4 regions of the Vibrio celticus genome follow, and region 2 is predicted to be linked to each of the others. Evidence: predicted binding sites of a transcription regulator. Region 2 holds the regulator's gene; each other region holds the start of a gene.

Region 1 (7,879 bases), 1.5 Mb from region 2:
TATTACCTATTTCTGACCATGCCTTGTGGCTGATACATTCAAATATGGGCAACAGCCACACATCCACATTTTTTGCCGCCTTAAACAGCGAGACCGATGGCATTATCTGAAGCGCAGTACTGCGCCTGATGATCAGCGAGAGTAAACTGGCCCAGATAAGCCCATCAACGATGGCCTTTTGTGCGGTGACAAATCGTTGCCAGTTTGTGTGAGATTTTAATTCTTTAAAAAGCAACTCCACCTGCCATCGACAGCGGTAGATCGCCATTATGTCATCAGCAGTATAGGTACCTGAAGGCAAGTTAGTTAACCAAATACAGAATCGCTTTTCTTCGGCAAACCAACGTCTTACCACTCTAAATTCTTGCTTACCACTACGAACTTTAAGGTCGAGTACCTGTGAGCGATTAGTACCTCGAGTGATGTCTTTGAGCTTCTTTCCTTCTAGTTTAGATAAATGCCGGCCCTGACCGTTTCTCGCTTCTATAACATGAGGATTCAGGGACTTTGCTCCTCGAAAAATATAGAAACCACCATACAGTTCAAGCTCAGTAAAGAATTGGAAGTCAGGGTACCCTGCGTCAGCCAACAACAATTTGTTACTCATTGTTTTGGGGCGGGCAAAAGTCTCTTTCTGATGCTGTATCAGCGCTGATGCTCATTGCGACTGGAGAAAAGCTTTTTAAAGACATTGTCATATGGCATTCAACTGCGGCTGGATTGCGTTTAAATCGGCTCGGGTAAACGTTCGAAAGGTCACGATGAATGTGGAAAGAGCTACCATCTTGAAGCAGCACATCATCAAAGGTGGCGAGTTTATCTGGTAGGTTGGCACTCTGCTGGCGAGCAAACTGAGCTATCGCTCGCATGGCCAATTGGCGCATGAATATCGGAAATTCTTCTTTCTTAACTGGTTATGGTAGGGCTTATAAGCCACAGTATTTTTAGCGCTTAAGCACATCCCATTGAATTGCCTTAGTAAATCGGCAATAGATGAGCAGTTTCCTTTGCTCAAAGCGGCCACTAGGCTTACTACTAGCTGGTCGGGTAAGATAGCCCGACATCGCTTCATAAGTCCTGTACTTTTCGCCATTTTTTGAAGGCTATCAGCATTAAAGAATTGCTTAAACTGCTTTTGTAGGGAGATAATCGTCATCGGCTTCACGGTTGATATGGGTGGTTTGTTTGGCGACGATTATCTGATCATAAATGAAGCCTTTTTTCTATCTAAATAAATAGCTTAGAGCTTAAGATCCTGTCTATGACCAAGTATTAACCTCCATGACGGACTCCCTGCGTTACCCATCAAAAGATATTGCAGGCCTTTATGAACATCGTTGGGAAATTGAGCTAGGCTACCGAGAGCAGAAACAATACATGCTTGGAAATCGTCTCACGCTGCGAAGTCGTTTACCAGAACTGGTAAAGCAGGAGTTATGGGGCATCTTGCTTACTTACAATTTAATCCGATACCAGATGGTCGAGCTCTGCTTCAATCTAAAGGGAAATTACCTTCCTTATCAACTCAGTTTTAACGGCACATTAGCTCATGTATCTGCGTTACTTGTAGGCTTACCTTACTCAACACCAGGCGCAATACCTCGTCAGCTAAAGGGGTTCCACAACATGGCTGAAAGCTTAATACTTGAAGGGCGAAGGGAAAGGACATTCCCTAGAACAGTTAAACCCAGACCACAACGGTATGCTAAGAACAAAAATGCCGTTCACTCTTAAGTGAACGGCATTAGCATTAAGCTCCCTTTTTCTTTTTAGTGCTTTGCTAATTTCAGTACATTTTAGGTTCGGTATTCGGCTTAAAAGGCACGACATTTTCAGGCAGAGATTCTTCAAAGCCGCAGCGCCCTTCGAGTGCATCTTGGAACTTACAGACCTGACAGCGCAGCTCTTGCATGAGTACGACATTGGCGTGGTGTGGGTTTTTACAACGGCTAACCACTAAGTCGATGTGACTTTGCTGCGCGCGAAGTCGGTCTTGCATCACGTCTGAAGCCGAACAAATCATCTGTTCGCACATCTCGTGTTTGAATTGATTGAATGCTTTCGGGTCGCTTTTCGCGAGTTGGACAAGTTCATCAAAGGGTGGCAGTTTTTGAGCGGGTTGTGGATGCGCCATCATTCCTTCCTTAGCATTAAGCGTGTTTCATATGCTCTAAGCTTAAGAAAGAAATCTGTACAAATTTTAATCTATTTGTATTTTCTCAATATTGAGACGGTATTAGCCGATTACCTTTGCAATCAAAGGGCGGGTGTTAAGGTGTAAGTGCAGCGTCGTTCGCCAGCAATGATGTGCTCTGTACGGCTCACGTGACACTCATCTTTTAGTAACTCAGTAAACACGTTGAGCTCAGATTGGCACAGGCTAGGGCAGCGAGTTGCAGCCTTACAGATAGGGCAGTGGTTCTCAATCAAGATGTAGTGTTCATCATGCTCTTGAAGCTCAGCCATGTAGCCTTCGTCTTCACGAAGCTGGGTGAGTTTTTTAAGCTTGCTGATGAGTGAATCACAGCCAGACAGCGCAGTTTGATACTGCTTAAGAGTGTGTTGTTCACGCTCGGCAGCAACCTTAGCCAGCCCTTCTTTACCAAATAGATTCTCGACAGCATCAATCACTTGAATGGTGAGTTCACCATGTCGGTCTGAAAATTGGCTATGACCTTGTTGAGTCAGGGACCAGTGGCGAGTCGGGCGACCCACTTTCACTTTCACATCATGAAACGCAAGAATACCGTCATCTTCCAGGCTTTGCAGATGTTGCCTTGCCCCCATTGTCGTCATGCCAAATTCTTCTGACAGTTGTTTCGCGGTTACCGCGCCTTGACGCTTAATGGTCTGTAAGATTCTGTCGCTTGTTTTCATACTATCCCTACCTAATGAACTTTACTATTATGAGGCAAGGTGTTTATAAAGCAAACCATTTACTATATTGATGATAATTTACTCTATAGATAGCGTTTTACTCTATTGGCTGCCATGGTCAGATTCTGATGCGCTAATAAAACAAAAGGCTGATACTAGGTATCAGCCTTGGAATATTCTGTTTCACCGAATTTAGGCTTACAGGATATGACCTACTACTTCTGGATCTTTACGCTCTAGGTAGTGGATAGATTTGATGCGGCGAATTGTACGGCAGCGGCCACGGATAAGCAGGGTTTCTGTGGTTGCGATATTACCTTGACGAGAAATACCTTCTAGCAAGTCACCCTTAGTGATGCCTGTTGCTGAGAATACAACGTTGTCGCTGCGTGCCATGTCTTCCATCTTCAATACGATACCCGCCGTTACGCCCATTTCTGCGCAGCGCTCAAGTTCAAGTTCACCGTGCTTGCGGTTCTCTTCTGTGTCGCCTTTCACTTCGTGGCGAGGTAGAAGACGACCGTGCATGTCGCCGTCGAGTGCGCGAATTACCGCAGCCGAAACAACACCTTCAGGTGCGCCGCCGATGCAGTACATGACGTCTACTTCGCTGTCTGGCATACACGTTAATATAGAGGCCGCAACATCACCGTCTGGCACAGCAAATACACGAACGCCCATAGCTTGCATGTCGGCGATGATTTGATCGTGACGAGGCTTAGCAAGCGTGGTTACAACTAGAGTATCGAGTGTTTTACCTAGTGCTTTCGCGATGTTTTCTAGGTTTTCTGTTAGTGGCAGTTCTAGGTCAATCACGCCTTTAGCGCCAGGGCCAACAACCAACTTTTCCATGTACATATCAGGTGCTTTAAGGAAGCTGCCTTTTTCGCCCGCAGCCAATACAGCCAATGCATTTGATTGGCCCATTGCTGTCATGCGTGTCCCTTCAATTGGGTCAACTGCGATGTCGACAGCGTCGCCGCCCACACCTACGTTTTCGCCGATGTATAGCATAGGTGCATCATCGATTTCACCTTCGCCGATAACAATCTCACCGCTAATTTCGGTTTTGTTTAATAGGCTACGCATTACTTCTACAGCAGCGCCATCTGCAGCGTTTTTATCGCCACGGCCAAGCCACTTGTAACCAGCCAGTGCTGCACCTTCTGTGACACGAGAGAATGACATTGCTAAATCGCGTTTCATGCGGACTCCAAAATTTTCAAAGGGGGAATAGAAATTTCGCGGCGAATTTTACCATATCCAAAAGGAAACGTTTGCCTTTTTGTTTTTTGGAGATTGCTCTCGATCAATTCGCAGTGGAAAACAGTTATTATTCATCAAAATAATCGGTTTGCCGCTGTGGCGGTAATCGTTCACGTCAATATTCGGTAAAAAGCGCTGTTTTTTTCATCGAATGGCGCAAAATATCGAATATATTGAGTGTTTATCCTTGCTCTGCTGAGTAGAATGGGGAAATAAGTGGAGTGAACCTTCACCATCAAACGGATAACTTAAAGGTAGGCCAGAATGTCTTTTGAAGTACTAGAGCAGCTAGAAGCAAAAATTCAAACAGCAGTAGATACAATTGCACTTCTTCAAATGGAAGTGGAAGAGCTTAAAGAAGAGAAACAAGCACTAGCAACAGAAGCTGGTGAGCTTAAAGCAAGCCGTCACGAGCTAGAGCAAAAAACTCAGCAAATGCAGGAAGAGCATTCAGCATGGCAAGATCGCATCCGTAACCTTCTTGGTAAAATGGATGAAGTAGAGTAATCGACTCTTCAGATTTAAAAAAACGCCCGCTACTGAGTAGCGGGCGTTTTTGTTTGTGTTCTTATGATTTGTTTTATTATTTGAAGCTGAGTGAGAGTTACTCGACGTCTTCTTCCTCGACATCCAAATCGAGTTCTACATCTAGAGGTTCGGCAGAAAGAATGATGCCGGTGTTGTCTGCGTAGAGGCAATCTTCAGGTAAGAAGGTCACGCTGCCAAAGTTCACTGGAACGTCTAATTCACCGATACCTTCTTGGCTCGCACCAACAGGGATAGAAGCCAAGGCTTGGATACCTAGGTTCATGTCTTCAAGCTCATCGACTTCACGAACGCAGCCGTAAACCACAATCCCTTCCCACTCATTGTCTTCGGCAAGTAGGGCTATCTCAGCATCGATCAGCGCTTTACGTAGTGAGCCGCCACCATCGATTAACAACACACGTCCCAGACCGTCTTGCTCTAGTACAGAGCGAATCAAAGCGTTGTCTTCAAAACACTTTAATGTCGTGATCTGTCCTGCGAAGGATGCACGTCCACCGAAGTTGCTGAACATTGGCTCCACGACATCAACTTGATCCAAATATATGTCGCACAGTGCTGAAGTGTTGTATTCCATTAGTATACCTTTTGAACAATGAGCTTACTTTGAGTATATCGGCGCTTGATCCCTTTGCAATGATTAGTCTCATTTAACTCAATAGAGTTTGAGCTACGACAACCCCTGCAAACAATAGGTTAGTGACCAGTGAGCATTTCACAATCACGGGCATCATTGGTGCAATCTGCGCTGGCTTTTCGGTTTCCCAAACGGCTTTGCCATGCTTGTAAACAATAATAATGCTTAGCAAAAACGGCAGGCTGATCCAGACCGGCTTTTCTTGAATAAGCAGGTAGATAGCGAAAGACGCAAGGGCGAGGCCAAGCAGAGCAAAATGATAGTGTTTGGCTTTGCGTTGTCCTAGGCGAACCGCCATGGTGCGCTTACCACATTCGCTGTCGTTTTCGATATCACGCATGTTGTTGATATTGAGTACCGCAACCGCCATCAAGCCACAGCCCAATGCCGGAAGGAATAGGCTTGGTTCAACATGGCCAGTGTGCAAGAAGTAAGTCCCTGAAACACCTAATAAACCGAAGAAGATAAATACCGATAAGTCGCCAAGGCCAATATAGCCATAAGGCTTATTACCGACGGTATAAGCGATGGCAGCAACAATGGCTAATATGCCTAACGCAATGAAAGATAAGATACTTTCAATCGAGGTTAAGGCATGAAAAATAAGAATCAGCCCAGCGACCATGGTAAACACGATGTTGAGGATGATCGCTTGCTTCATGGTTTTCGCTGTTACCGCGCCAGATTGCATGGCACGTGTTGGCCCCAGACGATTTTCGTTGTCTGTGCCTTTTACTGCGTCGCCATAGTCATTGGCTAGGTTCGATAAAATCTGTAATAGGGTGGCGGTTAAAAATGCCAGTAGGGCTATCGATAAAGAAAACTGACCACCGGCGAACGCTAAACTACTTCCTGTAAGAATAGAGACAAGTGCGAGAGGCAGAGTTTTTGGTCGTGCGGCATCAAGCCAGATCAGTAGAGATTGTTTCATCGTAGGTCTAATTCTTTGTAAGTCTTCGTTTCATACTGTGATTTGAGTATACGCCCATTTTTCGGGTAATAAAAAGCCCACTCGAAAGTGGGCCTTGAATTCGCTTATTAGCTGCTATTTCTTTGAGATAGAGCAATAAGTTGGAGTTTCGTGTGCTACAGGATGAAGCGGCTTAGGTCTTCGTCTTCAACGAATTCGCCAAGTTTCGATGTTACGTAAGCTTCATCAATCACTAGCTTGCTGCCAGCTTTGTCTGTTGCTTCGAATGAAATCTCATCCATTAGACGCTCCATCACTGTGTGTAGACGACGCGCACCGATGTTCTCAGTGGTTTCGTTTACGCGCCATGCTGCGTCCGCAATCTGGTTGATGCCATCTTCAGTGAACTCAATGTTGACATCTTCTGTTTTCATTAGGGCAATGTATTGCTCTGTTAGCGATGCTTTTGGCTCAGTCAGGATGCGTTTGAAGTCATGTGCTGATAGTGCTTCAAGTTCTACGCGGATTGGCAGACGACCTTGCAGTTCAGGGATCAGGTCAGATGGCTTAGCCACTTGGAATGCGCCTGATGTGATAAACAAGATGTGGTCAGTTTTAACCATGCCGTGCTTGGTTGATACTGTGCTGCCTTCGATAAGAGGCAGTAGGTCACGCTGAACACCTTCGCGAGATACGTCTGGGCCTGAGCTGTCGCCACGCTTACAGATTTTGTCGATCTCATCGATGAATACGATGCCGTTGTTTTCAGCGTTGAAGATCGCGTTCTCTTTCAGCTCTTCTTGGTTCACAAGCTTCGCAGCTTCTTCTTCCGTCAGTGCTTTGAATGCGTCTTTGATTTTCATCTTACGCTTTTTCTTGGTGTCGCCCGCTAGGTTTTGGAACATGCCTTGCAGCTGGTTTGTCATCTCTTCCATGCCTGGAGGTGACATGATTTCAACGCCCATTTGCGGTGCGGCTACATCAACTTCAATCTCTTTGTCATCTAGCTTACCTTCACGCAGTTTCTTGCGGAAAATCTGACGAGTGTTTGAAGAAGTGGTGTCTTCAGTTGATTGCTCGTTCTGACCCCAAGCATCACGCGCTGGTGGTAGAAGGGCATCAAGAATGCGTTCTTCAGCTTGTTCTTCAGCGCGGTATTGTACTTTTTCCATCGCTTGTTGGTGCGTCATCTTGATCGCAACGTCCGTTAGATCACGGATGATGGTTTCAACTTCTTTACCAACGTAACCCACTTCGGTGAACTTAGTCGCTTCTACCTTGATGAAAGGCGCGTTTGCTAATTTCGCTAGGCGGCGAGCGATTTCAGTTTTACCTACACCCGTTGGGCCAATCATCAGGATGTTTTTTGGCGATACTTCAACACGTAGGCTTTCTTCAAGCTGCATACGGCGCCAGCGGTTACGAAGAGCGATAGCCACTGAGCGCTTAGCGTTGTCTTGGCCGATAATGTGGCGATTGAGTTCGTGAACAATTTCGCGAGGAGTCATCTCAGACATGGTTTTTCCTTAATTCTTTAATCACTGTTGAATACAACGTTATTGATGGAAGCGGTCGTTACTCTGGCTTTGGCAGCTCAACGGTGCTTTCTAGTTCTTCAATAGTGTGGTGATGGTTGGTGAAGA
Region 2 (7,879 bases):
GTCGAACAAAGAAAAAGCGGTCATAGCTCTAACTCTTAAAGGCAAGTACCCGTTGAAGCACTTACTGCAGACTCTACAGCTGGCAAAAAGTGTCTTTTATTATCAGGCTCAAACGAGCAAGCGCCCAAATAGCTACGAACGTGAGCTGCGGTTGATAAAGTCAATTTATCATGAACATAAGGGCCGATACGGTTATCGTCGTATTCATTTAGAACTAAAAAATCAGGGGGTCGCGCTTAATCACAAAACGGTTCAAAGGCTTATGGCTCAGCTCAACCTTAAATCGACGGTCAGGATTAAAAAGTACCGTTCATACCGAGGAGAGTCTGGAACAGCTGCTCCCAACGTGCTTGAAAGAGATTTTAGTGCGACTCAACCCGATGAAAAGTGGGTAACTGATGTCACGGAGTTCAAAGTCAAAGAGCAGAAAGTATACTTGTCTCCAGTTGTCGACTTGTTTACTCAGGAAGTGGTAGCTTATAGAGTGGCCAAAAATGCCTGCTTGCCGCTTGTCACGGATATGCTGACGGAGGCTATATCAACGCTTAAACCCAACTCAAAGCCAATTATACACAGCGATCAAGGTTGGCAATATCGCCATCGACAGTATCAGAAAAAGGTAGCGGAGAGTGGGTTAACGCAAAGCATGTCGAGAAAAGGTAACTGCTTGGATAATGCTGTTGCTGAAAACTTTTTTGCTTTACTCAAAACCGAGATGTATCACAACCAAAGCTTTGAAGATGCAGATGCTCTGATAGAGCAAATTAAAGAATACATCGAGTACTACAATACCAAACGTATAAAAGTGAAACTAAAAGGCCTGACTCCGATAGAATATCGAACTCAGGCCTTGAAAGCCGCTTAACAGAAATGTCCAACTTTATGGGGTCACTTCAAAATGCGGCTTAGTTATGTATATAGATTGCACTGACAAAGTTAATTGACGCGATTGATAAGCTCTTCACGACGCTGCTGAGGTATAACAGACCAATGTGTTCCATTGATCGCGCCTTCTAGCGCCCAAAGTAGTTCAATACTGACAGAAGACGCATGCGATTCTTTGATGGCGTTAAATGCGTTTACAGAGCCAGATTCATATAAACGTTCTACAGAATCGATCCCTGCCTTTTTCAACATACGCTCGGTAGCGAGTCGAAGATTAGGCAGATCCTTGAGTCGGGTCGGCTTGGCAGAAGACTGCTCAGCTTTTTCTTCTTTAGCAAAACCTAGAGACGTGGTTGCAAGCTGCAAGATTTTCTCTTGATCTTGCCAGAGGCCTTCAGGTAAAGCGAAATATTTAGTAACGACAGGGAAACCACGTTTTTTGTAGACGTATGGTTGAAACCCTTGTTGTTCGAATTGTTTCGTTGTGCCTTTGTCTGCGCGTATGTGCAACTGGTCATTTACAACCAGAGCAAACATAGTGTCATCAGCAAAAAGACCGAAGCCACCAAACATTGAGCGTGATTTTATTTTTCCTAGGGACTCAAATAACTTCATCGAGTCCTTTAGTATCGGTTTATCCATGTTATTTATCTCGGTGTATTTGAACTACGCCACCAAATAAGCAGGTCCGAGAGATTAGCAAAATGTTGCAATTAAATTGTCAATAAGCCGTAAATTACTAAATTATTAGTAGTTACTGCATTTTGCCATCGGTAACCCCGCTACCATACCAACGAGTGGTTTAGGCCGGAAGCTTTGCGTCTCACTCTTTCGAGTGGTTTGCCCTGTGCGTGACTGATTGAATAGAATAAAGTTTTTGTTGAATGAAGCTCACAGTTGATATTTCAAAATGTGACATTGCTTCAATTAATGATCTTTCATTTATGCATAAGGGTTCATTATGGTTGCTGATAAAAAAAGCGCACCTAAAGGTGCGCTTGATGAAATTAAACTCGAATTATCAATTAATTTAACGTCTTAACTGTACTTCGTTCAACAATTTCAGGGTGCATTTCGAAGACGCGTTTTTCGTGGTCTTTGTCTTTGATGCGCTCCAATAGAATTTCGAATGCATTCTTACCAACACGACGTTTTGGTTGGTGAACTGTCGTTAACGGCGGAGAGAAGTATTCAGCGAGTTCGATGTTGTCGTAACCGATCACTGAGATATCTTCAGGAATGCGGATGCCTTTTTCTTGCAGTCGGCTCATTAAGCCGAGTGCCATTGTGTCGTTAAAGCAGAATACTGCCGTTGGACGATCTTCCATCTCAACGATTTGTTCTGCAGCAAGAACAGCCGTATCACACTCAAAGTTGCCTTCGATGATCATATTTTCATCAGCAGAAATCTTTGCTTCGTTGAGTGCGCGCTTGTAACCGGCAATACGTTCAACACATGCTGCTTTGTCTAAGTGGCCACTTAAACATGCAATCTTAGAGTGACCGCGTTCAATAAGGTATTTGGTCGCTAGGTAGCCACCTTCTTCTGAGTTATCGATGATCTTATCAGCCTGAGAGCTCTCTGGACCCCAGTCCATGATAACTTTAGGGATGTCAGCGTGACGGTCTAACATCTCTCTTAGTTCTTCAGTTAGGTCAGAACACATAACTAAGATGCCATCTACACGTTTCTCTGCAAGCATTCGAATGTAGTCACGTTGCTTCTCATAGATGCCGCCCGTATTACACAGGATCAAAGTGTAACCTTGACGGTAGCAGTAGCTTTCAACACCATCGATAACTTCAGAGAAGAATAGGTTAGTTGATTGAGTCACTAGCATGCCAATAGTGCGTGTTGTATTACATTTCAAGCTACGAGCAACAGCACTTGGTGCATAGTTCAGTTCATCTACGGCTTTGTTTACTTTTTCTTGAGTTGCTTCTGCAACAAAGCGAGTTTTATTAATTACGTGAGAAACGGTTGTTGTTGATACGCCGGCTAAGCGAGCGACATCTTTTATAGTGGCCATGGTTTTATCCTATTAGAAGCTACTTTCCCAAAGTACGGAATAAAGTAGCCGTTAAGCTACCTAACTAAGAGCTTAAATTTGTAGGGCTCTTTGGGTACTAAAGTGCTAAAAAACAAAAAACCGCTATTGAGCGGCTTGTCTTAACACCGAAATGCTCTGAACTTTAATAAGCATAGCATTTCGTGAATGTTTCATATTTTATCGTTTGCGGTCACAATTTTAGACTGACTAGAAATTACTCGCAATAAAATTCACCCAGAAATCCGGGTGAATTGTCACATTCTGCTGAATTTATTTACCTAGTCATCCAATAAGCTATTCACCGGCTAAATATTGAGTGTCTAATTGACAGAATGCGAGTAGCAAAGATGAGACGGAGGCGTAGAAACCGAATTCATCAACGTCATGACATTTCACGTTGAACTTTGGTACCCAAGTCAGCAATTGTTGTTCGATAAACTGCTGTTGAACGGCAAATGAATTCTCTAGCTCTTCTTCAATATCCGTTTCGTTTGAACGAATGATTAAGTTACCAAGGAAATCGAGTTCAATAGCAATGTGGTCTGCTGGCTCTTTTAGATCTTGGTTCACGACTAAGTTGTGTTTAGCCATGATCTCTTCCATATCTTTTGCTGGCTTATCATTCAAGAGGCCAGTTTCGCCGATATACATTGAAGCGTAAGGAAGAGCGCCGTGTTTATCTGTCTTTAAGAATAGGTCGCAAAAGTCTGCAGACAGTTCTAGCTGAGCATCTTCACGTGTTTGTAGGCGGTTCAGCGCATCCACTAACTTATCAATCGCTGGCTTTAGTGTCTCATTTTCGCCTAAACCAGTTAGGAAAGAACGAATTTCAACAGAGTGGTAGTGATCGAGTTCTTCTTGAGTGAGCTCTTTGGCAAATAAGCTTGATAGCCACCAGTATATTTCTGCTCTTTGCTCGTTGAACGCTTTCGTATCTTTCATTTGTTAGATCCTGACTTAGTCTTGTGATGTTGCTTATATGCATCTTGAAGTCACTTGGGCATAAGCACACCAAGGCTGAATAACAAGGCTATTTGCAAAACGCAAAGTTACTCGTTAGTAGTAATGCCTATATTGAATTGCGATGGACGATAAATAGCAAGGTTTAAGATTGTCTTGTATCAAAAAAAATCCATGTTTCTGGCTTTTATCTTCTGTACCACTAGAATTGTTACTAGTTATGAATAGAATAGTCACTGAAACTATTAAATAAGAAAAGTGGTGTAGATGAGCTATCACGTATTAGTCGTAGAAGATGATGTGGTAACCCGCAGTAAACTGGTTGGATACTTCCAGAACGAGGGTTACACAGTGAGCGAAGCAGAAAGCGGCGCTCAAATGAGAAACGTGTTAGAAGAAAACAACGTTGACCTCATTATGCTGGACATCAACTTACCAGGCGAAGATGGATTGATGCTAACTCGCGAATTACGCAGTCAATCAGACATTGGAATTATTTTAGTTACTGGACGCACGGATAGCATCGACAAGATCGTTGGCCTTGAAATGGGCGCTGACGATTACGTTACTAAACCCTTCGAACTTCGCGAGTTATTAGTTCGAGTTAAAAACCTACTTTGGCGTATCTCTGCTGCTCGTAAAACAGCAGCGGGCGCAGTCGAAGAAACATCAGATGAGTCTGTGGTTCGTTTTGGGGAGTGGACATTTGATATCCCTCGTCGCGCGTTAAGCAAAAACGGCGAACCGGTGAAACTGACCAAAGCAGAATACGAACTGCTAGTGGCTTTGTCTTCTTACCCTAATCAAGTATTAAGCCGCGAACGTATTTTGAATATGATTAGCCACCGAGTGGACGCGCCTAATGACCGTACTATCGACGTATTGATTCGTCGTATGCGTGCAAAAATGGAGTTCGATCCTAAGAACCCACAAATCTTTGTGACGGTTCACGGTGAAGGTTACATGTTCGCTGGTGATTGATTTCCTTCGGGAGTGATTAATCAACAACGACATTTTAACGTAAAAAGCCGAGACATCATTGATGTCTCGGCTTTTTTATTACTCAGCTTTTACTGTTAACGACCAGAGAATCTACAAATACTTGGCGACTCTGTCTGCTCAGATGAGTTTAAAGATTTAATGGGCTTATTGAGGCTGGGCCGCAGAAACTTCACCGTCATCTTCAATTAAGCTGGAAGCTTCTGGAATAACAGGCTCTTCAACAATGTCATTGCTTGTATCTAGCCAATCACGCAGGCTTTGCCAAACCAATCCCATGGTTTCGTGCCAGTAACGCTCAGTCTGCTCAAGGTATAGCGCTTTTGGCATGTACTTATTCCAAGGCTCAACAATACCTTCTTGTGCAAGATAGTTGGTTGGTGCAGGTAGTGGTTTCATGCCTGCAGCATTGAACTCATTCAGTACGCGAGTCATATGGCTCGCTGAAGTCACCAACACCATTCTTTTATTCTTAACGAACGCAGCGGCTTGGCGGGCTTCTTCCCAAGTGTCTTTTGCGGTTTCAAGCAGAATGATGTCGGGCTTTGCTACGCCAAGAGCTAGTGCAACTTTAGCCATCATTCTTGCGTTACTTACTTCAGTGCCTGCGCCATAGCCAGACAAAATGAGTTTTGCACCAGGGTAGAGGCGTAGAATACGAATCCCTTCACTTAAACGCATCAGGCCGGTGCGGCTAAGTTCTGATGTCGGTGGAATTTGGTCGTCTACGACGTGACCACTTCCGAGAACCATCACGTAATCGACGGTTTCATCGACAGGTAAAAATGCGGTGTGTTGCCTTTCCATTGGCATTAAAAGTTGACTAGAAACTGGTTGGAAAGCGATTAGGAAAATACCAGATAGGGCTGAAAGGGTGATTAGGCAACCCGTCTTCCTTTTGGTAGTAAACATCACTAGGGCTAAACCCAGAAAAGCGAGAATTAACATTGCTGGCAGTGGCATCAATAGCGAAGACACTACTTTTTTCAGCTCAAACATATCCGAATAGTCCGAAAAAACATCACTTAGTAGTAAAAAGAGACATCGCCTCTTTATTCCTGAAATTCCTGTGACAGAATAGCAGGCACGATAGGACATAATAACTCAAGTAGCCGTGACTGAAGACCGTAATTTCGACGATATTGCCCACAAATTTGCAAAAAACATTTACGGCTCTGACAAAGGAGAGATCCGTCAGATCATCGTATGGGAAGATTTAGAACAAGCTTTGAGCAAATTTGAGCAATCAGCTTCGCCGCTGCATGTGCTTGATGCTGGAGGCGGACTTGCGCAGATGTCGCAAAAAATTGCCGCGCTTGGGCATAACGTTTTTCTGTGTGACCTCTCTTCTGAAATGTTGAAGCTCGCAGAAGAAAGTATCAGCGGAGCGGGTTTGTTAGAGCAATATCGATTTATTCATTCACCAGTACAAAAAGTCGCAGAACATCTCGATGAAAAAGTCGATTTTGTGATGTTTCATGCCGTAATGGAATGGTTAGCCGATCCTAAAGAGGCACTTGATTTATTGCTTGAACAAGTTAAACCGGGTGGCGTCGCCTCGATAATGTTTTACAACCACCACGGATTAGTCCTGAAAAATGTGATTTGTGGCAACATTCCTCATGTATTGAATGGGATGCCACATCGAAAACGGTTTAAGCTGCAACCACAAAAAGGCTTGAAGCCGGAAGAGGTTTATCAATGGATAGAAGACGCTGGTCTAGAAATCTGTGGTAAATCAGGCATTCGCTCTTTCAGTGACTACATAGGTAATATGGAGTACATGGGCGATTACCAATTTGAAGATGTATTGGAACTGGAAAAACAGCTATGTCGCCAAGAGCCATATCTGTCACTAGGCCGTTATATTCACGTTTGGGCTCAAAAACCTGCGCAATAACAGCGGTGAATGTGGTAAAAGAAGCCACAACATGCGCTATGCAATCGTAAGAAGCCCGCGTCATAAAGAAATAGGCGTCATATCTAATACATTCGATATGACGAAGAACAGTAACAGGAACCACAATGAGTGAAATGACTCAAACTGCCGAAGAGCAGCCAATTGATGAGTTGGTGGGCTGGGTCAAGCAGCATGATTTTTCATTAAACTTGCCACCAGAGCGCTTAGCATTTTTGATTGCTATCGCAGTACTAAGCAATGAAAGGTTCGATGAAGAGTTGGGCGAGGGTGAACTGCACGATGCATTTACCATCGTCACTCGACTGTTTGAAGATACTGGTGAAGCGTCCGCGTTTCGTGCCAACAATGCCATCAACGAGTTAGTTAAACAGAAGTTGATTAGCCGCTTTACCAGCGAAATCACCGATGGTGCGAGTATTTATCGCTTATCACCATTGGCGATTGGTATTTCAGATTATTATTTACGCCACCGTCAGTTCTCTAAGTTGAAACTGTCTATCCAGCTTTCTATGGTTGCGGACGAGATGGCAAAAGCCATTGAAGCAGCACAAAAAGGCGGAACTCCAGGACATTGGAGAAAGAATGTTTACGGCGTGCTCAAGTATTCTGTTGGTGAAATTTTCGATCAGATTGATCTTAACCAACGTGTTATGGATGAGCAGCAGCAAACGGTTAAGCAACAAATTGCCGACCTTCTTAACAAAGATTGGCGAGAGGCGATTAACAACTGTGAAACCTTGCTTTCAGAAACCTCGTCCACGCTAAAAGAATTGCAAGACACCTTGCAAGCGGCGGGTGATGAACTGCAAACACAGATCCTCGATATTCAAGAAATTGTCTACGGTGACGATGAACTCGAGTTCGTTGGCGAAACCCTGTTCGGCTTGCAGATGAAGCTCGATCGAATCACCAGTTGGGGCCAACAAGCCATCGATTTATGGATCGGCTACGACCGCCATGTTCACAAGTTTATTCGTACCGCGATTGATATGGATAAAAACCGTGCCTTTAGCCAGCGCTTGCGTCAATCAGTCACCGACTACTTTGATGCGCCTTGGTTACT
Region 3 (7,879 bases), 1.3 Mb from region 2:
TAATGTGGCCCATCTTACGACCTGCACGCTTCTCTTTGCCATACCAATGAACATGACAACCACCTTGAGCAAGAATTGCCTCAGGTAGGGTATCTTCACCAAGAATGTTGATCATTGCGGTTGGACGAATCAGTTTAGTGCTGCCTAGTGGCATACCACATACGGCACGTAGGTGGTTCTCAAACTGACAAGTTTCAGCGCCTTGCTGCGTCCAGTGGCCAGAGTTATGAACACGTGGTGCAATCTCATTCACCAGCAGTGAACCTTGAACATCAAAGAACTCTAGCGCGAGTACGCCAACGTAATCCAAACGCTCTGCAACTGCGGTGAACATGGTTTTTGCTTGCTCTTGCAGTTCAATGTCGTCAATGGCTGTTGATAAGCTCAACACGCCGTCGGTGTGAACATTCTCAGCCAGTGGATACACTTGAATCTCGCCATTGATACCACGGGCACCAACCAGTGATACTTCGCGGTCAAACGGAACAAACTCTTCAGCCACAATGGCTTGGTTGTCTGTTGCGGCAATGCACTCAGCCATTTCTGCCCAAGTCGCGTCAACATTGTCTAATGTCTTTAAGCGCCATTGGCCCTTGCCGTCGTAGCCGCCAAGTGTACTCTTCAACACCATTGGCAAGCCAACGTGAGCAATTGCAGCGTCAAAGTCTTCGCGAGAGTTGATCACGTAGTACTTAGCGTTTTTCACGTTTGCTTCGTCTAACAGAGCTTTTTCAAGGCGACGGTCACCGCCAGCTTTGATTGCTTCTGTTGTCGGTAAGAACTTACCGCTGCGTTCACACAACTCAAGTACATCGTGAGGAATATGTTCGAATTCAGCAGTAATGACGTCCGCACGCTCTATCGCATTTTCTAAGCCGTTACCTAGAATCGCTTGCGTAAATGGGTGAACAATATTTTTGCTGCCAACATCAAAAGCAGAAGTTTCAATATTCAGCGGTGCCCCAGCTAGGGACATCATGCGAGCAAGTTGGCCCGCGCCTAACACAAGAACATGCATGGGAATTAGTCCTCTGCAGGGTTTGGATTAGCAAGTACCGTTTCTGTTTGCTCAGAGCGGAACGCTTCTACTTTCGCCATTACTTCTTCATTGTGTGTACCAATGATTTGAGCCGCTAGGATGCCGGCATTGGCAGCGCCAGCTTCACCGATAGCCAAAGTACCTACCGCAATACCTTTTGGCATCTGCACGATAGAAAGCAGAGAGTCCATGCCTTTCAGTGCTTTAGACTGAACTGGAACACCCAGAACTGGTACGCTTGTGAAAGCAGCCGCCATGCCCGGAAGGTGCGCTGCACCGCCAGCACCAGCAATAATCACTTTAATACCGCGCTCTTTCGCACTGGTTGCGTAGTCTGCAAGCAACTGAGGTGTGCGGTGAGCAGAAACCACTTTTGTTTCGTACGCCACGCCAAACTGATCCAACATTTCTGCAGCTAGCTTCATTGTTGGCCAATCAGATTTAGAACCCATGATAATACCGACAGTCATCTCAAACTCCTTCAGGTACGATTTAATTAGTGATTAGATATTTTGCGCGCATTATACGGGTAAAATTGCTTAAGGAAAACGTTTGCGTCAGTCTAAGTTGTTAATTGATACATTTTATAAACAAATAGCTTTAGTCACAGTGAATGATAATTTGTACACTTAGTGAGTTAGATAACTGAATTAATGAGGCAACCCGTGGATAACTTTCAACATACTTTGCAGGCATTACAACAAGGTGAAGTCATTGCTTACCCGACCGAAGGCGTTTTTGGGGTCGGTTGTGATCCCGATAATCCACAAGCCATCAAGAAATTACTCGACCTAAAACAACGACCGATCGAGAAAGGGTTGATCTTAATTGCTGCGAGTTACGAGCAACTGTTACCTTACATTGATGAAAGCCAATTGACGGAAGAACAGTTGGCAACAGTGAAATCGACATGGCCAGGTCCTGTCACTTGGATCATGCCAACCAGCAGCAAAGTTACTGACTGGGTAAGTGGTCAGTTTGATTCCATCGCGGTACGAGTGACTGATCACCCTTTAGTTCAAAGAATGTGTAGTGAATTCGGTAAGCCGTTAACCTCGACCAGTGCTAACCTGACAGGTGAACCGCCTTGTATGACGACTGAAGAAGTTAAGCAGCAACTTGGCCAACATTTGGTGGCTATTTTAGAAGGCCAAACGGGTGGTCGTGAGAAGCCAAGCGAAATTAGAGATGCAAAAACGTCGAAAATATTAAGACAGGGTTAAACCCTGCAGAGGAAGAAAGATGTCAGCAATTGATAAAGAAGCAGTAAAACAGTTTTTACTGAGCCTACAAGATTCGATTTGCCAGCAGCTTGAGCAAGCTGATGGTACTGCACTGTTTGAAGAAGATGCATGGCAGCGTGAGCCTGGCGAGCGCCTTGGTGGCGGTGGTCGAACTCGTGTGATGACCAACGGTGCGGTATTTGAGCAAGGTGGGGTTAACTTCTCTCACGTAGCGGGTAAGGCTATGCCTGCCTCAGCTACAGCTCATCGCCCTGAATTGGCCGGACGTAAGTTTGAGGCTATGGGGGTTTCGTTAGTTATCCACCCTAAAAACCCATATATCCCAACCTCACACGCGAACGTTCGATTTTTCATAGCAGAAAAAGAAGGGGAAGACCCGATTTGGTGGTTTGGTGGTGGTTTTGACTTAACGCCATTTTATCCTGTCGACGAAGACTGCCAATCTTGGCATCAAACAGCCAAAGATCTTTGTGCGCCATTTGGTGACGATGTTTATCAAGAGCACAAAGAGTGGTGTGATAAGTACTTCTATCTTCCACATAGAGATGAAACACGTGGTGTGGGTGGTTTGTTCTTTGATGACTTAAATGAGTGGGGTTTCGATAAGAGCTTTGCTTACATGCAGGCGGTCGGTGAAGGCTTTGCTGCGGCGTACTTACCAATTGTAGAACGACGCAAAGAGACACCTTATGGCGAACGTGAGCGTGACTTCCAACTATACCGTCGTGGCCGCTATGTTGAATTTAACCTAGTGTATGACCGTGGCACCCTATTTGGTCTACAAAGCGGTGGTCGCACAGAGTCTATATTAATGTCGATGCCGCCATTGGCTCGTTGGGAATACCGCTACGAACCACAAGCGGGTTCACCAGAAGCTCGGCTTTATAGCGACTACCTAAAGCCTCGAGTTTGGTAGTTCTTCCTTCCTTATAGGGATAGTGATAGGGTCATCTATATAGATGACCCTTTTTTATTTCTGTTAGGTAAGGATATGACACAGCAAGTAGATCGTTATGCCGTTTTCGGTAACCCTATTGGGCAAAGCAAATCGCCATTCATTCACACATTATTTGCTCGCCAAACCAGCCAACAACTTACCTATACAGCACTCCAGCCAGAACAAGGTGAATTCATCACTGCTGCTCAAGCATTTTTTAGTGAAGGTGGGAGAGGGTGTAATGTCACTGCGCCATTTAAAGAAGATGCTTATCAGTTCGCTAATCGCCTGACTGAGAGAGCTGAACTAGCAGGTGCCGTAAACACACTTAAGAAGCTAGATGATGGAGAGATCATTGGTGATAACACCGATGGTGAAGGTTTAGTTCAAGACCTTCTTCAACATCAAGTTGCGTTAAAAGGAGCTCGCGTTCTTCTTCTTGGCGCTGGTGGTGCTGCGAGAGGAGTGATTCAACCTCTTCTCGATCAAAAGCCACAACAGCTGGTGGTCGCTAATCGAACCTGCTCCAAGGCTGAACTTCTGGCTGAGATGTTTTCGTCGCATGGAAATATCAAAGGTATAGGGTTAAGTGATGTTAATGAAGGTTTTGATGTCATTATTAACTCGACCTCATCTGGTCTAAGTGGGCAGCTTCCTGAAGTGTCTGATGCTATTTTCAATTCTACTAGCGCCGTTTATGACATGGTTTATGGATCGGGAACCACAGTATTCAATCAATGGGCATTAGATAATGGTGTTCATGCTGCTTATGATGGTTTGGGTATGTTGGTGGGGCAGGCAGCAGAAAGCTTTATGCTTTGGCGTGGTCTTCGTCCGGGAACAAAACAGATTTTAAGAGAATTACGTAAAAACCTAGAGATGTAATGAGGTGTTTATAAAAAATGAATCAATCAATTCTATTTTCTGATATCCAAGATTGGGATGAAGAGAATCAATCAATCACCTTCCCAGCACAGCAGTCGGGCGCACTGATTGAGTGTGTAATGTCTATTGAAGAGTTGTCTCGATTGGCAGGCAAAGATATAGAAGAAGGCGATCAAGCTTTAGTTATCTTTTCAGAGTTACGTTTCGATATTGAAGAGCTAGCTGAAGAGTTAATAGAAGAAGAGGAGTATGACTCCTCTAATCGGATCCAAATCAAAGCGCTTTAGACTGGAAGTACAGAGTCTAGATAGTCGTTTTTATTCTGAACATAGTTGTCAGCTGACTTCTGTAAAAAAGCACGCTCTTTATCGTTTAATGAGCGTGCTTGTTTTACCGGGCTTCCTACATAGAGATAACCGCTTTCAAGTACCTTGTTCGGTGGCACTAAGCTACCAGCACCAATCATCACTTCTTCTTTAATAATCACGCCATCAAGCACAATAGCTCCCATACCCACAAGTACACGATCTTCAATCGTGCAGCCATGCAGCATTACTTTATGACCGATAGTGACATCATTGCCTATTAATAGAGGGTAACCCTCAGGGTTTTCTGCATTCTTATGGGTGACGTGCAAGACACTACCATCTTGGATATTCGTTCTCTCTCCAATATGAATGTGGTTCACATCCCCTCGAGCTGCAACCAAAGGCCACACGCTAGAGTCGTTACCGATTTTGATATCACCAACCAGTACCGAACTTGTATCTATATAGACACCTTGCCCAATCTGAGGGGATATTCCTTTATAACTGCGTATTGAACTCATAAATCCTCCTTTATATAGGCACCTTAAGCTCTTAATTAAGGGGAATACTAGTGAAAATGGAGTGTTTTGAACAAAAAACGCTCGAACAATCAAAAAAGTAAGAAAAACTTCAAAAAGGGCTTGCCAGTGTGATCGAAATCTCTATAATGCCACCTCGCTGACACGGGATGGCTTCGTAAGAAACCAAAACGAATCAGCAGGTCAAATTAGCCAAGCTAAGCGCTTGAAAAAAGTTTTGAAAATAGTGGTTGACACTAAAACTTAAATCGCTAAAATGGCCGTCCGATTTGAGCGAAGCTCAAAAAGGAAAAGCTCTTTAACAATTTAAACCTATCAATCTGTGTGGGCACTCGTTGATGAATATCAAAACGTTTTATCGTTAGATAAAACAGATTCTTCGGAATCAAAATTGATTTCAATGAACTGAGTGACCAATACAAATAACTTCGGTTATTTGGCACAGTCAATTCATTATCATTCTGTTGGAATGGTAATAGCTTTAGAATTACATGTTTACTTCGGTAAATATTAGTTTTGAAGTCAGTATTCGTTGAGTCACAAAATCTTAAATTGAAGAGTTTGATCATGGCTCAGATTGAACGCTGGCGGCAGGCCTAACACATGCAAGTCGAGCGGAAACGACACTAACAATCCTTCGGGTGCGTTAATGGGCGTCGAGCGGCGGACGGGTGAGTAATGCCTAGGAAATTGCCTTGATGTGGGGGATAACCATTGGAAACGATGGCTAATACCGCATAATGCCTACGGGCCAAAGAGGGGGACCTTCGGGCCTCTCGCGTCAAGATATGCCTAGGTGGGATTAGCTAGTTGGTGAGGTAATGGCTCACCAAGGCGACGATCCCTAGCTGGTCTGAGAGGATGATCAGCCACACTGGAACTGAGACACGGTCCAGACTCCTACGGGAGGCAGCAGTGGGGAATATTGCACAATGGGCGAAAGCCTGATGCAGCCATGCCGCGTGTATGAAGAAGGCCTTCGGGTTGTAAAGTACTTTCAGTTGTGAGGAAGGGGGTAGTGTTAATAGCGCTATCTCTTGACGTTAGCAACAGAAGAAGCACCGGCTAACTCCGTGCCAGCAGCCGCGGTAATACGGAGGGTGCGAGCGTTAATCGGAATTACTGGGCGTAAAGCGCATGCAGGTGGTTCATTAAGTCAGATGTGAAAGCCCGGGGCTCAACCTCGGAACTGCATTTGAAACTGGTGAACTAGAGTACTGTAGAGGGGTAGAATTTCAGGTGTAGCGGTGAAATGCGTAGAGATCTGAAGGAATACCAGTGGCGAAGGCGGCCCCCTGGACAGATACTGACACTCAGATGCGAAAGCGTGGGGAGCAAACAGGATTAGATACCCTGGTAGTCCACGCCGTAAACGATGTCTACTTGGAGGTTGTGGCCTTGAGCCGTGGCTTTCGGAGCTAACGCGTTAAGTAGACCGCCTGGGGAGTACGGTCGCAAGATTAAAACTCAAATGAATTGACGGGGGCCCGCACAAGCGGTGGAGCATGTGGTTTAATTCGATGCAACGCGAAGAACCTTACCTACTCTTGACATCCAGAGAAGCCAGCGGAGACGCAGGTGTGCCTTCGGGAACTCTGAGACAGGTGCTGCATGGCTGTCGTCAGCTCGTGTTGTGAAATGTTGGGTTAAGTCCCGCAACGAGCGCAACCCTTATCCTTGTTTGCCAGCGAGTAATGTCGGGAACTCCAGGAGACTGCCGGTGATAAACCGGAGGAAGGTGGGGACGACGTCAAGTCATCATGGCCCTTACGAGTAGGGCTACACACGTGCTACAATGGCGCATACAGAGGGCAGCAAGCTAGCGATAGTGAGCGAATCCCAAAAAGTGCGTCGTAGTCCGGATTGGAGTCTGCAACTCGACTCCATGAAGTCGGAATCGCTAGTAATCGTGAATCAGAATGTCACGGTGAATACGTTCCCGGGCCTTGTACACACCGCCCGTCACACCATGGGAGTGGGCTGCAAAAGAAGTGGGTAGTTTAACCTTTCGGGGAGGACGCTCACCACTTTGTGGTTCATGACTGGGGTGAAGTCGTAACAAGGTAGCCCTAGGGGAACCTGGGGCTGGATCACCTCCTTATACGAAGATATACACGATGAGTACCCACACAGATTGATTAGGTTTAGAAAAGCAAAGAGATGAAGAACTCCCAAGTTCTTCGAAGTTTGTTTCTACTTTTTAAAGTAGAGATGAATTGCAGTGTCCCGTTCGTCTAGAGGCCTAGGACACCGCCCTTTCACGGCGGTAACAGGGGTTCGACTCCCCTACGGGATACCATTGGGTCGTTAGCTCAGTTGGTAGAGCAGTTGACTTTTAATCAATTGGTCGCAGGTTCGAATCCTGCACGACCCACCATTTCCTCCCAAGGAAATAAAAATATGGGGCTATAGCTCAGCTGGGAGAGCGCCTGCCTTGCACGCAGGAGGTCTGCGGTTCGATCCCGCATAGCTCCACCATTCCTTCCATAAGGAATTAAAACTTTTATGGGCGATTAGCTCAGTTGGGAGAGCACCTGCCTTACAAGCAGGGGGTCACTGGTTCGAGCCCGGTATCGCCCACCATCTTTAAGCATTCTCGTAAGAGAGTATTTAAAAATGGGTTTAAAAGTTTAACACTTAAAACTCTTGCTCTTTAACAATTTGGAAAGCTGACTGATTGATTACTTACGAGTAATTCAATCAAATTTAAAAGTTCTCAATGTTTATCTGCTCTTAGTTAATAAGAACGGTATAAACACAACAAACACATTCAAGTGTCTTGTATTCGAATCAATGTTTACATTGATTCACAATTGAGTCCGGCAAACAGTTATCAGGAATTAACCCTTCTTGATGACAACCAAAAACCTTGGTTAGTTGCCATACGCTTATTTGTCTTCACTTTTTAAAGTGAAAGCAAATAGAAA
Region 4 (7,879 bases), 1.6 Mb from region 2:
AAGTTAATCTCCTGTTCATCTTCAAATCCGTATATTGGTGTCATCAACTTTTTGGACATGCTCACCATTGGAGGTATCGATGGATATCAAAAGCTTACTGAACCAAGCACTTAAATCAGATCTCGTAAAACAAGGTACTCAGAAACTTTCACAAGGGTCTTCAAGTTTAAGTGGCCTTTCTCAAGGCAGCAATGGCAAGAGTAGCAGTAAAAGTACACTCGGAGCCTTCGGTGCAGGCGCAGTTGGCGGTGGACTGCTAGGGGCGTTAATGGGCTCGAAGAAAACCAAAAAAATGGGTAAGAAAGCCGCTGGCATTGGTGGGGCAGCAGCACTTGGTGCTCTCGCTTATAAGGTCTACAACGACTACCAGTCTAAACAAGGTCAGACACCCAATGTCGAACAGGCTCAGTTTGATGAGAACGACTCAAACCATAGCGTGCTGATTCTCAGATCGATGATTGCAGCGTCCAAAGCCGATGGTCATGTTGATGAAGAAGAGATGGCTAAGATCGAACAAGCCGTCGAAAACATGGGTGCCGATTATCAACTGACTAAATTGGTCTCTGAAGAGCTGCACAAACCGCTCGATCCAAGCGAAATCGCTCAGCTCGCGACCTCACCTCAACAAGCGAGTGAGATCTATTTAGCGTCTTTGATTGTAGCGGATGAACAAAACTTCATGGAGAAGGCCTACCTCAAAGAGTTAGCCAAGCAACTCAACCTTGCTGATGAAGTTACTTATCAACTTGAACAGCAAGTCTCTGGTTAAGCAGTCAATATCCGGCTTAGTTAGCAAGCTAGCAAAGTGATACGTTGAGCATCAACAGAATGAGATATTGAGCAAGAACAAACTAACTCTGAACTTAATCAGATCCACTTTGTTTTTGCTTATCTCTATGTGTATATTGAGATCAGTTATCATTTGGTTAGGTATAAAAATGAAAGTATACGATTGTTGTGATTTGGTGCGTGAACTGTATTCTCAAATTGGCAGTGGCGACCAAGGCTATATCCCTAAAGCGATCACCTGCGCGGTAAAAACATTGAACGACCTTGCTGCAGATGAATCTCTTCCTAAAGAAGCGCGTGAGCGTGCAGCATTTGCCGCTGCGAACCTGCTGATCTCAGATTTCGAGGACTAATATGAACCTCGCTAATTTTGAAAAGATGGATCCTGTAATGTTGATGAGCATCGTCAACATGAAGCTACGTGACGACTTCGGTGGTGATTTGGATCGAGTGGTCAACTTCTACGAGATCGACAAAGCAGCATTGATCGCTAAACTTGCGTCTGCTGGTTTTGAGTTCCTTCCAGAAGCCAAACAGTTTCGATAGTCATTTAGAACACGCTTGATTTTGAAAGGCCAACCTCAGTGTTGGTCTTTTTTATTGGTGATACGTATTGGATAAACATGTAGTTAGCCAGTTATAAATTATCTGTCTACATCTATACTTTTATATCTTAGAGTCAACGAACGCTCCTTGAACCAAAGCGTATTGTTGTATAGGCTACCTGAAATAGCCTATAAAACTCATCACCCAATCTGATGATAGCGAAGGATTAACAATGAAAAGACTCGGACTTTTGGCAGTTTTCGCTGCAACACTGACTGCAGGTTGCGCTTCAAATACACAGCAAGACAACTTTCGTGAAGCCTCTTTTGAGCTGTGTAACACCGAAGTCGATATTTACTCAGTAAGCCATGATGAAAGAGTACGCATTGTCTGCTCTGATGGCTCTAAATTCGCTTTAAACAACGAAGATACGCTAGAAGTGATGCGTGATATCAATATCGACTACTGTGACGGCGAAGGCTTAGGCAAATTCAACGAGAGCCGCCATTATTACTCATTCAAGTGTAAGTCTGGCACCCTGCTTAGTATCAGAAAGTAGAACCAACATAAGAAAACCACAAAGGGTTGATGTGCAAACATCAGCCCTTTTTAATACCCGTAATAACCAATTTTCAAAAACAAAAAAGGCTCCCAACAGGAGCCTTTCAAATCGTATTTTTCAATCAAATAGCTTTAGTTCAAGGAAAAGGCGCGGAGTTTACGAATGTAAATGAGCACCTTTGACACAGAAATTAAGCTATTTGAGCCAGAAAAATTATGCGTAAACCGGTAGACGCTTACAGATATTTAGTACTTTTGCTTTCGTTGCTTCGATAACAGACTCATCGCCCATGTTATCTAGGATGTCACAGATCCAACCTGCTAGCTCTTTCGCGTCTGCTTCTGAGAAACCACGACGAGTGATAGAAGGAGAACCGATACGGATACCTGAAGTAACGAACGGGCTACGTGGATCGTTTGGTACAGAGTTCTTGTTCACAGTGATGTTCGCTGCACCTAATGCTGCATCTGCTTCTTTACCTGTGATGTCTTTGTCGATTAGGTCAACTAGGAACAGGTGGTTCTCTGTAGAACCTGAAACGATGTTGTAACCGCGTGCTAGGAATTCAGCAACCATTGCTTTTGCGTTAGCAACTACGCGAGCTTGGTATTCTTTGAACTCTGGCTCTAGAGCTTCTTTGAACGCTACTGCTTTACCAGCGATAACGTGCATTAGAGGACCACCTTGGCCGCCTGGAAATACTGCTGAGTTTAGTTTCTTGTAAAGATCTTCGCCTTCGTTAGAAAGGATAAGACCACCACGAGGACCAGCAAGCGTTTTGTGCGTTGTCGTTGTTACAACGTGAGCATGTGGAACTGGGTTCGGATAAACGCCTGCAGCGATTAGACCAGCAACGTGAGCCATATCTACGAAGAAGTAAGCACCTACTTTGTCAGCGATTTCACGCATGCGCTTCCAATCACAAACTTGAGAGTAAGCTGAGAAACCACCGATGATCATCTTAGGCTTGTGCTCGATAGCTAGCGCTTCCATCTCTTCGTAATCGATTTGACCTGCTTCATCGATACCGTAAGGGATGATGTTGTAAAGCTTACCAGAGAAGTTTACTGGAGAACCGTGAGTTAGGTGACCACCGTGTGCAAGGCTCATACCTAGAACAGTATCGCCAGCATTCAGTAGTGCCATGTATACAGCGTTGTTTGCTTGAGAACCTGAGTGAGGTTGTACGTTTGCGTATTGAGCGCCAAACAGTTCACATGCACGTTCGATTGCTAGAGTTTCAACTTTATCTACGTACTCACAACCACCGTAGTAACGCTTACCTGGGTAGCCTTCAGCGTATTTGTTTGTAAGTTGAGAACCTTGAGCTTCCATTACACGTGGGCTTGTGTAGTTTTCTGAAGCGATAAGTTCGATGTGCTCTTCCTGACGAAGAGTTTCTTCTTGGATAGCTGCGAATAGATCCGCATCGTAATCAGCAATGTTCATGTCACGCTTAAGCATCTGTATCTCCTGACTCAGATTGTACTGAAAGTTTCAAAAAAACCACACAACGACCGAAAGCAAACGTTTCCTTCACCGTTTTGATGTGACGCATTCTACATAATTTGATCTAGGTCATAAAGAGCTAATTGCAATTTTATCATGCAGTTTTTTCATAATCACATATAAGATTCATCATGTTATTTGGCTTATCCAACCAAAGATGACGCTTACTGTCAATTTTACGCTTTACACCCTGTAAAACGCAGATTACATAGGTTTACCTTAATTTTGCCCCTCAAGCTACCGAAAGCTAAGGTTTTTCTCTACTATGCACGCCTTTATTGGTTAGGTAATTATAAAAACGATGGAAAAACACTCACGTAAAGAAGATTGGGTAGCGATTCTCACTGGCACGTTTTTAGTGGCGTTAGGCGTCTTCTTTTTACAGTCAGCGAACCTGCTTACCGGTGGTACTACTGGCTTGGCTCTGCTTTTGAGTCAATTCTTGCCTGTAACCTTTGGTATTTTGTACTTTGTTGCCAATTGCCCATTCTATTTATTAGCATGGAAACGATTCGGCCGTAGCTTTGCTATTAGCAGTGCGATTTCTGGTGCTTTAGTATCTGTGTTTGCCGATCATTTATACTTAGTTATCTCGCTAGAAGTTCATAACGAGATCTATTGTGCTGTTGCCGGCGGCTTATTAATGGGCTTAGGTATGCTAATCCTATTCCGTCACCGCTCAAGTCTGGGTGGCTTCAACGTACTGTGCTTGTTTATCCAAGACCGCTACGGTATCTCGGTAGGTAAAACACAAATGGGTATTGATGCATGTATTCTGTTTGCATCGTTCTTCTTCGTGTCACCTTGGGTGATTGCCGTATCTGTATTAGGCACCGCAGTATTGAACATCGTATTGGCAATGAACCACAAACCAACTCGCTACTCGGTGAATTACGCGTCTTAATACCAATCACCCTGTGAATTACTAGCTGTTTTTAATAACAAAAACAGCTAGAATTTAGGTTTTATAAACCGTCACCTTTTCTATGCAAGATTACCTCTCTAGCGCCAAAGACCAACAAGCCTCTATTTATATTGAAGGCTTGGAATTCAACCCCAACACACGAGTCTTAAGTTGCGACGAGCAGGTCATCGATTTAGAACCTCGTTCTATTGAATTACTCGAACTGTTTCTGACTAGCGTGGGTGAACCGCTCGCTGCTGAGCGCATCATTGAATCTGTATGGCAAAGTAACTTCATTTCAAAAAATGTTCTGACAAACCGAATCAGTACCTTACGTTCAGTACTTCAAAAACACCTACCTGATAGCGACGCGACCAAAATACTGGTGACTTACCCACGCAAGGGTTACTTCCTAAACCCAAGTTCGGTTAGCTTTGCTGCGGCTTCCCCTGATTTCAAAGAGGATGATGCCGCCATAGAATCTCCAACCAGTCAAAAAGGATTTACCTCCAATCCAGTTAATCCTTGGCTTGTTGTGGTGTCTTTGGTTTTGCTGATCAGCACTGCGGTAATGGGCTATATGCTTTGGCAATCTTCGACTCGTGCTTCTGAAGTCGAACGCGACCAACGATTGATTCCTAAGGTCGAACTTCTCCTGAATCGATTGGATGCCATCGGCGATAATTCCAGAAAATACCGAAAAGTCGTAAAAGCATTAATACTTCAACAGCAGATTGAATACGCCTACACCGATCTTGCTAACCAAGATGCGCCAAGCTACTTCCTTGACCCTATAGACAGCTCTCCCTTCTTTCCGGGCGCAAAGAACATGCGCACCAGTGATTACCTGCTTAACATTCAGCTGAAGGATCAAGAAGTAGATAAACGCCTCGTCGCTAAAATAAGCCTGATTTACCCAAACTCAGGGAAGTTGGCGTTTGGTGGGGTTTACTCTATTGATGTTAATAACATCAGCAGCAGCGTTATGGAGATCAACCGAGAGTTGGCTAACTACTTTGCTCTGCCTGCACCATTGTCGCCAGACTGGTCAGTCGATAATACCGAAGTCAGCGAATTGCTGAGTGGAAAAACCATCACGTTTGATGGCATCAAGCTCAACACCATGACGTCTACTCTGATTGCACGACAACTTGCTCTATTTGAAACGGATCAGAAGAAGCTCATTGCGTTCACCAATCTTGTTCAAACTCGATTTAAGTTACTGCCAGACGAACTAAAACTTTGGGTCGGTATCATTCATTTCAAACTGAGAGATCTGCAAACCGCAAAAGAGCTCCTAACCAATACCTCAGGAAACTCTACGATCGAAAATGCGTTGGTTTATATGATGGTTTCTCACATTGCTTATAAGCAAGGCAACATGGAGAAGTTCCGCCTCAACTACATGGAGTCGCTGGTTGCGTTATTGAGAGTGGTTCCATCCGAAGATTTATTCGCTCGGCTATCTAAACCTGAATCCAAATCGACCTGCCTACAACCTTGGAAGAGCTTAAAGCTAAGCGTTAAAGAGCCTTTAATCATAAAGCAGTGGGAAACATTAATGCTTAACTACTGCACCGCTGTCGGGCAACAGTTCTCAAAGGATAAAGAAAAACCCTTTACAATAAATAACTTAAATATAAATTAAGATCTTATGTGACTTCGTTTTTTGCCCTATTTACTCCCCAAACAATAGCATTCCTAAAAACATCGGGCCCACCAAGGGCTTCCAACTTTAGGAATGTTCAACATGAAAAAAACAATGACGCTACTAGGGCGTGTTGATCTTTGCTGTACATTTCGCGTTCAACAATACATCGGTAGCCACATTAACATGAATGCCAGCGATAACATGCTGGCATAATTCCTTTCTAGCTTGTCATATCTACTTGAAATAGCTCGATAATGCTTAATTCTCCCAAAGGCATTTTCGACCAAGTGACGATACTTGTATAAACACCAATCCATACTGTCTTTGTCTATATCTTGTCCGTAATTGCGTTTAGCAATTACCGTTTCTCCGCCACGTTCCTTAACAAAAATACGGAAAGGTTCGCTGTCATATCCTTTATCACAAACGATGGTATTAACTTCATCGAGTTGCTCAACTAAGCTTTCGGCATGCACTATATCGTGGCGTTGTCCCTCTGATAAATCAAAGCAAATCGGCAGGCCACCACTATCTACGGCTAAGTGAATTTTGGTTGAGTTGCCCCCGCGACTTTTTCCTATTTGCTCTGAACTTTCAGTAGCTGCACCTGTACTATGCTGATGTGCTCTAACTATAGAGCCATCAAGAAATACCCATTCAAAATCAGCCATGTTAGATAAGCTTTTGAAAAGATTATCTAAAATCCCTTTCTTTGACCAAAGATTAAATCGTCTGTAAACGGTACTCCACTCTCCGAACTCAGAGGGTAGATCTCGCCAAGGAATACCTGTTCTCATTCGATAAAGTATTCCTTCAAATGTCATTCGATGTTCAGTTTTATCGTAAATACGACCTGTACTTTTCATAACTTGGAGTAGCAGTTCCCAGCGAATATCAGTTAGCATTGTTCTTGGCATGGTATTGGTTATGGTTTTACTTTTGGCGAAGCAAATTATAACTCTTTACCATGCTGTTCAAAAAACACTCACGAAAGATCAACACGCCCTAGCGACCTCTCTCTTTGCCCTCTATGGTTGTGGCGGCGGAGGCGGCTCTTCTTCTGGTTCTACAGATGGTAATAAAGGTCCAAGCAGTCAGGTTGATTACCCTATTGCGAGCTCTGCATTTTCCCCTAAACCAGAAACAACATTGGGCTACTCGTTTACCAAAGATGGTAAGACTGAAGGCGTGATGACAATGAACTTCACTCCTTTAAGCGGTGAACTCATTATTGCAGGGTTACAAGAAGAGGCCAGCAATGAAGCGGTCGTTCAAGTTATCAATGATCTGATCAATTACGGCATCACCGAATTTTATGTATCTGAAGACATCATGACGAATGTTGAAGGTACACAAGAAGACGGCAGCATTTATTTTGCAGGCCCTGACCGCGGTCTACATGAAATCACCAATGCCTACTTTATTGGTAGCCAATACATCACAACCGTAATACGCAGCAGCCCTCTTTTCCGCTTGAAAGGAACTGACGTAAAAGAGAGTAACCCAATCATTGATATCAGTGAGGAAACCGTTTCATTGCAAGTGACGTTAGATGGCGAAGCAGTCGCTAACATGCTGAATGACTTTGAAGACAACTCGTGGGTATCAAGCCTGCCAACTAATGCCTCATGCCTAGTCACATGGCAACAACAGATTGAAGAAACAGGCGTACGTAAGAGTTTCAAGATCTCTGATAAATCAATCGAAGCTGCGAATCTAACAGAAAAAAACACCTACTACATTAACTGTGAAGGTATGGATTCTACAGAATTTGGCACATCATCAGAGCGCTGGTTCAACCCTAGCATCGGTTTGATTGAACAGATTGAATTGATGTCTGTAGAACAATCTACGATCGAAGAATCAGCAGCGATACTGACTTCGATTAGCTAGCCCTGACTTAGATTCACCGAACCTG

What was found. Region 2 encodes PurR, which represses purine synthesis genes. Its sites were predicted from a motif close to TNANGNAAACGTTTNCNTNA; they were not measured.
Region 1: a site for PurR is predicted at 4,143-4,162, ahead of glpX (class II fructose-bisphosphatase). Genes of this name have one in related genera too.
Region 3: a site for PurR is predicted at 1,580-1,599, ahead of purE (5-(carboxyamino)imidazole ribonucleotide mutase). Genes of this name have one in related genera too.
Region 4: a site for PurR is predicted at 3,417-3,436, ahead of glyA (serine hydroxymethyltransferase). Genes of this name have one in related genera too.

Annotation. Positions count from the first base shown of each region.
Region 1 is NZ_AP025463.1:238,324-246,202, forward strand. It holds partial or broken gene OCV19_RS01080 (IS4 family transposase) at 1-1,156, opposite strand, end outside; partial or broken gene OCV19_RS01085 (transposase) at 1,267-1,734, shown strand; gene OCV19_RS01090 (DUF3135 domain-containing protein) at 1,787-2,134, opposite strand; gene OCV19_RS01095 (helix-turn-helix transcriptional regulator) at 2,257-2,877, opposite strand; gene glpX (class II fructose-bisphosphatase) at 3,076-4,083, opposite strand; gene zapB (cell division protein ZapB) at 4,408-4,650, shown strand; gene rraA (ribonuclease E activity regulator RraA) at 4,748-5,266, opposite strand; gene OCV19_RS01115 (1,4-dihydroxy-2-naphthoate polyprenyltransferase) at 5,340-6,257, opposite strand; gene hslU (HslU--HslV peptidase ATPase subunit) at 6,413-7,753, opposite strand; gene hslV (ATP-dependent protease subunit HslV) at 7,812-7,879, opposite strand, start outside.
Region 2 is NZ_AP025463.1:2,311,985-2,319,863, reverse strand. It holds gene OCV19_RS10435 (IS3 family transposase) at 1-865, shown strand, start outside; gene OCV19_RS10430 (TfoX/Sxy family DNA transformation protein) at 937-1,527, opposite strand; cyclic di-GMP riboswitch class I at 1,655-1,740, opposite strand; gene purR (HTH-type transcriptional repressor PurR) at 1,911-2,915, opposite strand; gene torD (molecular chaperone TorD) at 3,231-3,878, opposite strand; gene torR (two-component system response regulator TorR) at 4,164-4,877, shown strand; gene elyC (envelope biogenesis factor ElyC) at 5,043-5,894, opposite strand; gene cmoM (tRNA uridine 5-oxyacetic acid(34) methyltransferase CmoM) at 6,010-6,795, shown strand; gene mukF (chromosome partition protein MukF) at 6,921-7,879, shown strand, end outside.
Region 3 is NZ_AP025463.1:3,563,667-3,571,545, reverse strand. It holds gene OCV19_RS16045 (5-(carboxyamino)imidazole ribonucleotide synthase) at 1-1,018, opposite strand, end outside; gene purE (5-(carboxyamino)imidazole ribonucleotide mutase) at 1,024-1,509, opposite strand; gene OCV19_RS16035 (L-threonylcarbamoyladenylate synthase) at 1,705-2,262, shown strand; gene hemF (oxygen-dependent coproporphyrinogen oxidase) at 2,282-3,199, shown strand; gene aroE (shikimate dehydrogenase) at 3,275-4,105, shown strand; gene OCV19_RS16020 (DUF1488 family protein) at 4,123-4,392, shown strand; gene OCV19_RS16015 (gamma carbonic anhydrase family protein) at 4,389-4,934, opposite strand; rRNA gene OCV19_RS16010 (16S ribosomal RNA) at 5,502-7,053, shown strand; tRNA gene OCV19_RS16005 (tRNA-Glu) at 7,176-7,251, shown strand; tRNA gene OCV19_RS16000 (tRNA-Lys) at 7,254-7,329, shown strand; tRNA gene OCV19_RS15995 (tRNA-Ala) at 7,355-7,430, shown strand; tRNA gene OCV19_RS15990 (tRNA-Val) at 7,460-7,535, shown strand.
Region 4 is NZ_AP025463.1:761,213-769,091, reverse strand. It holds gene OCV19_RS03660 (tellurite resistance TerB family protein) at 80-769, shown strand; gene OCV19_RS03655 (YaeP family protein) at 939-1,142, shown strand; gene OCV19_RS03650 (DUF4250 domain-containing protein) at 1,144-1,335, shown strand; gene OCV19_RS03645 (hypothetical protein) at 1,568-1,894, shown strand; gene glyA (serine hydroxymethyltransferase) at 2,111-3,361, opposite strand; gene OCV19_RS03635 (YitT family protein) at 3,708-4,310, shown strand; gene OCV19_RS03630 (winged helix-turn-helix domain-containing protein) at 4,393-5,958, shown strand; gene OCV19_RS03625 (IS5 family transposase) at 6,117-6,878, opposite strand; gene OCV19_RS03620 (hypothetical protein) at 6,916-7,854, shown strand.